2 regions of the Variovorax sp. 10N432 genome follow, and region 2 is predicted to be linked to the other one. Evidence: riboswitches for the same ligand, from Rfam matches in the RefSeq annotation. Region 2 holds a riboswitch; the other holds the start of a gene.
The links. A riboswitch is a leader RNA that binds a small molecule or an ion and turns the genes downstream of it on or off. The one in region 2 is predicted to bind ZMP and ZTP.

Region 1 (3,915 bases), on a different contig from region 2:
GCCCAGCTGGCCCTGCTCGTCGCGGAACAGGACGAAGTGCTGGCCCATCAGCTGCACCGCCTTGACCGGGCGCGGACCGGCGAGTTCGTCGGCCAGCGCCACCGGCTGCCAGTAGCGGCGCAACAGCGTGCCGGCGGGGGTGCCCCGGCCGACCCGGGTGATGAAATCATTCTGTTCTGCACTGATCATGGGGGTGCTCCATCGTGGGGGTGACTGTCTGAAACATGCGCTGCATGCAATTGCATACATTGTCTGGGCGATTTCTGATCCAGGTCAATCCATTTAGATTCCTGCGGGGGCATTCAGGCGCTAAAACAAGGGTTATTACTTAGAAGTCGACGCATCTTCGAGGTGCATTTTCTCTTTCTGAATGCACTGCTTGCGACATGTATGCAACAATCGGACCAAGTTGGCCTGACTGTGTGCAGCCACGGCTGATCTCCTTAGAATCGAGGCATTCTTCGTTCCGCTGCTCCAGATGGACTCCCAACAAAACCGTGTGCTGGTTCAACTTCGCGACCTGATCCTCAAGGGCGAATTCGTGCCCGGCGAGCGGCTGGCCGAGATCCCGCTGGCGGAGAAGCTCGGCGCCTCGCGCACGCCCGTGCGGCTGGCGCTCACCAGCCTGGAGCACGAGGGCCTGATCGAGCAGTCGCCGAGCGGCGGCTACCAGATGCGCCGCTTCACGTCTCAGGAGATCGCCGACGCGATCCGCGTGCGCGGCGTGATCGAAGGCTTCGCGGCCCGTCTGCTGGCCGAGGACGGTGCCTCGCGCCAGCTGCTGCGCGACCTTCACGACTGCCTCGACGAGGGCGACAAGGCGGTCAACAAGCCCGAAATGGGCCTGGACGACTACGCGGCCTACGTCCAGATGAACGACCGCTTCCACCAGCTGATCATGCAGGGCTGCGGCAATGTCGCGCTCCAGCGCGTGATGGACATGCTGGACGGCCAGCCCTTCGCGTCGCCGAGCGCCATGCTGCCGATGCAGTCGTCGATGGAGGAGGGGCACCAGTGGATGAAGCAGGCCCACCGCACGCACCACGCGATGGTGCAGGCGATCGAGCGCGGGCAAGGCTCGCGCGCGCAGGCGCTGGGCGAGGAGCACGTCGAGATCGCACGCATGAACCTCGACTACGCGCTCGAACGGCCGGAGCTCGCGGCCGAACTGATGCCGGGGATGCGGCTGGTGGCTGGGAAGACGCGGCCCTGACAGGGGCGCTGTGCCCGCCATGACAGCCTGGACCATCGTCGAAGCGACGCAAGAGGAGGTGCGGTCGGGCGAGCTCGGTCGACGGCTGCGCCACTTCAACTACGAATTCGTGGGCGAGTATCCCGAATCTCAACCGGTATGGCTGAGCGCAAGGGATGAGCAAGGTCGAATGGTCGGAGGGCTTCGCGGCTACGTCTTCCTTTACTGGCTCCACATCGACGTGCTTTGGGTCGACGAGGCGGCCAGGACAGCCGGGCTTGGCAGCGAGCTGCTTGGGCAGGCCGAGACGCAGGCGAAGCGCCTGGGCGCGCACAGCGCCAAGCTCGATACCTTCGAATGGCAGGCCCGCGACTTCTATGCGAAGCGCGGCTACCAGGAGTTCGGGCGCATCGACAACCACACCGATGGGTTCTACCTGGCGTTCATGATGAAGAAGCTCTGAGGTGCAAGGGGCAGGATGCGGCGTCACTGGTCATCTATCATTGCTCCGCCCGCGTAACTGGCGATAAGGTGAGTTCCACCGTGGAGCGCAGGCGAATCATTGCCGCTCGCCTGGGCACCCGACTGTTTTCCTGCAAGGAAACTGATATGAACGGTGGCACCAGGTCTGAATGTGTCGTTCTCGACGGCAAAGCGCTCGCAGTGCGTTGCGAAGCCAAACTCACGGAGTCGATTCGCGGCTTTGCGCTACGACACCAGGGCCGCGTGCCCACTCTCGCCACCATCCTGGTCGGCGACGACCCTTCTTCGGCGGTCTACGTCCGAATGAAGGCCAACGCATGCCGGCGCGTCGGAATGCACTCGAAGGCGCTGGTGTTGCCTGCGTCAGCCAGCACAAGAGAGGTGTGTGACGTCATCGATGCGCTCAACAAGGACCCTGACGTCCATGGCATTCTGTTGCAGCACCCGGTACCGTTGCACATAGACGAACGCGCTTGCTTCGATTGCATTCGAATCGACAAGGATGTCGATGGCGTCACCTCTCATGGATTCGGGCGCATGGCATTGGGACAAGAAGCGTTTGGTTCGGCTACCCCCTCTGGAATCATGAGGCTGCTGACTGACTACGGCATTGAGATTGCCGGCCAGCGAGCAGTCGTGGTCGGCCGGAGCGCCATCCTTGGAAAGCCGATGGCGTTGATGCTTTCCAATGCTGGAGCCACCGTCACTCTCTGTCATTCCCGCACGCGAAATCTGGAGCGAGAAGTGCGGCGCGCGCAGATTGTTGTCGGTGCATTGGGCAAACCGCACTTTATCGCTGCCGATTGGATTGCCGATGATTCGGTCGTTGTCGATGCGGGCTACCACGCTGGCGGCATCGGTGATATCGAGCCTCGCAATCTAATGAGCCGGTGTTCAGCCGTCACACCTGTGCCCGGCGGCGTCGGGCCGATGACAATATCGGTTCTGCTTGAGCAAACGCTACAAGCGGCCGAGTCACAGTCGAAAGAAACGCCACGGTGAGGTGGGCTTGACTGCAGAATCCGCAGTCAGTCAGCGATTTCGCGCTTGCCTGCGTTGAGCATCGATGGTGAACACGCCGCCCGTAGCGGCTAGACGGAATCAGCCAGCAATCGGACCTTCAACCGAGCGGCAACGACTGGTCGCCGCACGGTAGCGCGTCTCGCGCCAGGGTGGCGCCCTCATTTCTTGGGCGCTTCGGTCGCAGGCACCTGCATGGTGTTGGTGCGAATCTTCCCGCCCCCTTCGACACTACCCCGTGTCGTGGTGTCGCCGGCGTCAGTCACGCGCTTGACACAAGCGTCTCGCGCAGTCCCCTCCGGCTGGCGTTCGCAGCGCTTGAGCGCGTTCTGAAGATACTGTTCATCGCCCTTGGTCGGCAGCTTGCCTTGGCGCTTTGCCTGGGCGGCGGCCGCAGCCTCACGCTCTGACGGCGACGTCTGGGCAAACGAATAGCTGGCACCGAGCGCGACACAACCCGAGAGCAAGACTCCCGATGCGATTCGAGAAAAAGCCATCACGGTATCTCCTTTGAGGTCCAGAGAGGGCGGAAAGTAGTCCTGAGCGATGGCCGAGTCAAGTATCGATTTGGCCGCCGAGATTCGGGTGGCATGGCTGCTTGGGTGGTGCCGGTTGCCGAGGCTTCAAACCAAGCCAGCTAGTTCGCTCTGGGGCGAGGAGGGGGGTGACTCGTCCAGCCATCGTGTCGACGCGCTGGTAGTCACGAACTTGGGCGCTGTACCGGAGACAAGAGGTTTGCATCACGCGCCAACAGCCATTTGCCGTCAACGTGCCGAAAGACCGTGAGCGTGTACCCTGCACGCTCCATCGGCAGGCCCGCACCGGGCGGAGTGACCGAGACCTGGAGTGCGCTCCACATGTAGGCCATGTCGCCTGAGACTTGGATCTCCTGAATCTCGGACTTGCCGTCGACAATTGGAGGTGGACGGCCAGCTGGCACGTGAGATTGCGCCGCAAACTCCGCCTTGCGCATGGGCGGGCGCCCATACACCAGAAAAACGACGTCGTCGGTCATCAGACTGAGCACGGTATCGACATCGCCGGCCTTGGTTGCAGCCTGCCAGGTCTCGACAAGCGCACGGATTTGCTCTTCGTTGCTCAACATGCAAACTCCTCGAGGTGAAGCCCGACTCCAAGTCAGGCGTCGCTCCTTCGGCGGCGACCGAACAGCATAGCCGCGAGCGGGATGGTGGTCAGCACGCCAACGGCCACCAGCGTCC
Region 2 (3,915 bases):
TCCCACGCGCAAGCGGTCGCTGGCTGCGCCGCCGTGACGATTCAGGAGGAAGTTGCCGGCAAGCTGACCCGCCGCGAACTCAGATGTCCCTGAGCAACTGCCTGAACTCGTCCACGTCCTCGAAGCTGCGGTAGACCGAGGCGAAGCGCACGTAGGCCACCTTGTCGAGCCGCTTGAGCTCGCGCATGACCAGTTCGCCGACCTTGGTCGATTCGATCTCCCGCAAGCCGCTGGACAGCAGCTCTTGTTCGATGCGCAGCAGCGCGATGTCGATCTGTTCGATGCCGACCGGCCGCTTGCGCAGCGCCAGCATCATCGAGGCCCGCACCTTGGCGGTGTCGAAGTCGGCCCGGCTGCCGTCCTTCTTGACCACCACCGGAAAGTTGACGTCCGGCCGCTCGTAGGTGGTGAAGCGCTTGTCGCAGCCTCCGCACTGGCGCCGGCGGCGCACGAAGTCGCCGTCTTCCGAGACCCGGGTCTCCATGACCTGGGTCTCCAGATGACCGCAGAAGGGGCACTTCATGCGCTGTCGTGCCGGTTATTTGTAGACCGGGAAGCGGCTGGTGAGCGCGTGCACCTTGGCCCGCACCGCATCGATGTTCGCTGCGTCGCGCGGGTTCTCGAGCACGTCGGCGATCAGGTTGGCGGTGGCGCGCGCTTCCTCGTCCTTGAAGCCGCGGGTGGTCATCGCCGGCGTGCCGATGCGCACGCCGCTGGTGACCATCGGCTTTTCGGGGTCGTTCGGGATCGCGTTCTTGTTGATCGTCATGTGGGCCGCGCCCAGCACGGCTTCGGCTTCCTTGCCGGTGATGCCCTTGGCGCGCAGGTCGACCAGCATCACGTGGCTTTCGGTACGGCCGCTGACGATGCGCAGGCCGCGCTCGGTCAGCGTCTCGGCGACGATCCGTGCATTGGTCACGACTTGCTGCTGGTAGGCCTTGAACTCGGGCGACAGCGCTTCCTTGAAGGCCACCGCCTTGGCCGCGATCACGTGCATCAGCGGGCCCCCCTGCAGGCCGGGGAAGATGGCGCTGTTGATCGCCTTCTCGTGCTGCGACTTCATCAGGATGATGCCGCCGCGCGGGCCGCGCAGGCTCTTGTGGGTGGTCGAGGTGACGACGTCCGCGTGCGGCACCGGGTTCGGGTACACGCCTGCTGCCACCAGGCCGGCGTAGTGGGCGATGTCGACCATGAAGATGGCGCCGACATCCTTGGCGACCTTGGCGAAGCGCTCGAAGTCGATCCGCAGCGAATAGGCCGAGGCGCCGGCGATGATCAGCTTGGGCAGGTGCTCGTGCGCCTTGCGTTCCATGGCGTCGTAGTCGATGGCTTCGTCGGCGTTCAGGCCGTAGCTCACGACATTGAACCACTTGCCGCTCATGTTGAGGGGCATGCCGTGGGTCAGGTGGCCGCCTTCGGCCAGGCTCATGCCCATGATGGTGTCGCCGGGCTTCAGGAAGGCCAGCATCACGGCCTCGTTGGCCGAGGCGCCGCAATGCGGCTGCACGTTGGCGGCGTCGGCGCCGAAGATCTGCTTGATGCGGTCGATGGCCAGCTGCTCGGCCACGTCGACGTGCTCGCAGCCGCCGTAATAGCGCTTGCCCGGATAGCCCTCGGCGTACTTGTTGGTGAGCTGCGAGCCCTGGGCGGCCATGACGGCCGGCGAGGCGTAGTTTTCGCTCGCGATCAGCTCGATGTGGTGCTCCTGGCGGGCGTTCTCGGCCTGGATGGCAGCCCAGATTTCAGGATCGGTCTGTTCGACCAGGATATTGCGGTGGTACATGGCAGTCCTTCAAGACGATGGTCCTTGTTCTTCAACCAAACAAGGGCTGCCCAGGCGAACGGCTGATCACCCGCAAACGAACCGCGGGCGGCACGCTTCCCAGTGGTAGTCCACGTCAGCGCAATGCACCTGAAAAGGGTTGCGCCTATCGCCAGTCGCGTGCCGGCCGAGTGTAGCCGACGGCGGGCGCCGGCGCGGCCCGAAGGGCTAGGAATCGCCGAGCAGGGCGACTTGCTGCGGATCAGGCTGGGCCGGCTTGGCCGCTGCCGGCGGCGCCACGACCTGGACCGGATTGGCGCGCGGCGCCGGCGTCGTCGTGGGCGGCGCGCGGCCGGCGACCACCTGGCGCAGCCGCTCGTGCTCGGCCAGCACCTTGCCGGCATAGCCGCCGTCCTCGGTCAGATTGGCGGCGCCGACGTAGTAGCGCAGGCCGCCCTCGAGGGAGCCGGCGCGGGCGATGCATTCCTGCAGCACCTTGACGCCGACGCGCATGTTGGTCACCGGGTCGAAGGCGGTCAGGGTTCCGCCGGCGCTTTCGTACTTCTCGCCGTGGACCCGGGTCATGACCTGCATCAGGCCCTGGGCGCCGACCTGGCTCTGGGCGAAGGGATTGAAGCTGGACTCGACCGCCATGATCGCCAGGATCAGGGTCGGGTCGAGCTTGGTTTTCTTGCCGAGGTCGAAAGCCTCGGCGACCAGCACGCTCAATGGCTCGGCCGCCACCCGGTACTTCTTGCTGAGCCAGTAGGCCACCGCGGCCTGCTGCTTGGGCAGTTCGTGAGGGCTGGCGGCGGTGGTCCGCTCGATCGCGGTGGGCTCCAGGTCGCTGACCTCGACGGCCTRGGGCACGGGCTTGCGCGATTGCAGCCAGCCCATCAGCTGCTCTTCGCCGGTCTGCCGCAGGTCCGGGCGGGCGGCCAGCGCCAGAACGGCGAACACGGTCGCCAGCCCGAGCAGGGCGAAGCTGTTGTGGGTGATCTCGAAGAAGCCGTCGACCACGTCGGACACGAAGGTCCGTAGCCCGCGGGCTGTGGCATCTAACGCCTGTTTCATCGCTCTTCCTTTCTGTGCGGCACCCGTTCGCAGCGCCACGGGGGCGGAGCAGAAAGGAAGCGGCGCTTGGATTGGTACGAATCAGGACCGCGCGAAAAATAGGGAGAGAGCGCGGCCGCCTGATCAAGCCGGCAGATGCCGGCAGCGGATTTGGGAGAGTCCGGCCACTCGGGGGCTCGGGAAAGATTGGCATTCTAGGGACCGCTAAATATCTGGTCAAGAATATAAGATAGGTCTGATATTCTAATTTCGATGTAAAGAAATGTATGAAATAGTGCACGAATCGGCTGCACGAGATCCATTGAAAACGCGATTTGCAATCCATCCGCATAGCGCATAGGCTCTAATTGCCTGAGCTATCAGGCGTCTACCAAGGTCCAGTGGCCCGACGAGCAAAATCCGACGGTCCAGCGGCTGAGGCCCAACGGTGGCAATCCCTTGCTGCCAGCATGACCGGAACGATTGAACTTCCGGTCGAGCGAAAAGATGGCATGGGCGTTTCGCCCGCCATCGAGCCCGGAGGCCTGACTTCGCGTCGAGCCGCCGGGCTTTCTCACTTTGGGGCCGCCATGGGTTTGGGGCACACTCCCCATCGATGAATGCTGCTTTGCTGAAACAGAACAAATGGGTGCGGCGCGGGCTCTGGACGCTGCTGATCCTGCTGGCGGTCTGGGTGATCGCATGGCTGGCGGTACCGCCGATCGTCAAGGGCCAGGTGCAGAAGATCGCCAGCGACAAGCTGGGCCGCCAGGTCACGGTGGGCAAGATCGAGTTCAAGCCCTGGACGCTCGAGCTCGCGGTGAACGACCTGCGCATCGCCACTGCCGACGGCAGCCAGCCGCAGGTCGCCGTCAAGCGCATCTATGTCGACGCCGAGCTGCAGTCCATCCTGCGCCTCGCACCGGTGATCGACGCGGTCCGGATCGAGGCGCCTGCGATCCAGCTCACGCACCTCGCCGATGGCCGCTACGACATCGACGACATCCTGGCCCGGCTGACTCCCGCGCCGGAGCCCCCCGATGCGCCCAAGAAGGACCCGCCGCGGTTCGCCGTCTACAACATTGCCATCACCGACGGCG

Region 1: another riboswitch for ZMP and ZTP. It lies ahead of AC1DF3_RS05210 (tetrahydrofolate dehydrogenase/cyclohydrolase catalytic domain-containing protein); the one in region 2 lies ahead of glyA (serine hydroxymethyltransferase).

What each region holds. Positions count from the first base shown of each region.
Region 1 covers NZ_JBFTHX010000003.1:192,965-196,879, forward strand. The annotation lists gene AC1DF3_RS05195 (aromatic ring-hydroxylating dioxygenase subunit alpha) at 1-189, opposite strand, end outside; gene AC1DF3_RS05200 (GntR family transcriptional regulator) at 479-1,213, shown strand; gene AC1DF3_RS05205 (GNAT family N-acetyltransferase) at 1,233-1,655, shown strand; ZMP/ZTP riboswitch at 1,699-1,778, shown strand; gene AC1DF3_RS05210 (tetrahydrofolate dehydrogenase/cyclohydrolase catalytic domain-containing protein) at 1,802-2,677, shown strand; gene AC1DF3_RS05215 (hypothetical protein) at 2,857-3,192, opposite strand; gene AC1DF3_RS05220 (YybH family protein) at 3,396-3,800, opposite strand; gene AC1DF3_RS05225 (hypothetical protein) at 3,833-3,915, opposite strand, start outside.
Region 2 covers NZ_JBFTHX010000007.1:189,396-193,310, reverse strand. The annotation lists gene nrdR (transcriptional regulator NrdR) at 80-523, opposite strand; gene glyA (serine hydroxymethyltransferase) at 539-1,783, opposite strand; ZMP/ZTP riboswitch at 1,825-1,952, opposite strand; gene AC1DF3_RS11260 (transglycosylase SLT domain-containing protein) at 1,991-2,836, opposite strand; gene AC1DF3_RS11255 (DUF748 domain-containing protein) at 3,432-3,915, shown strand, end outside.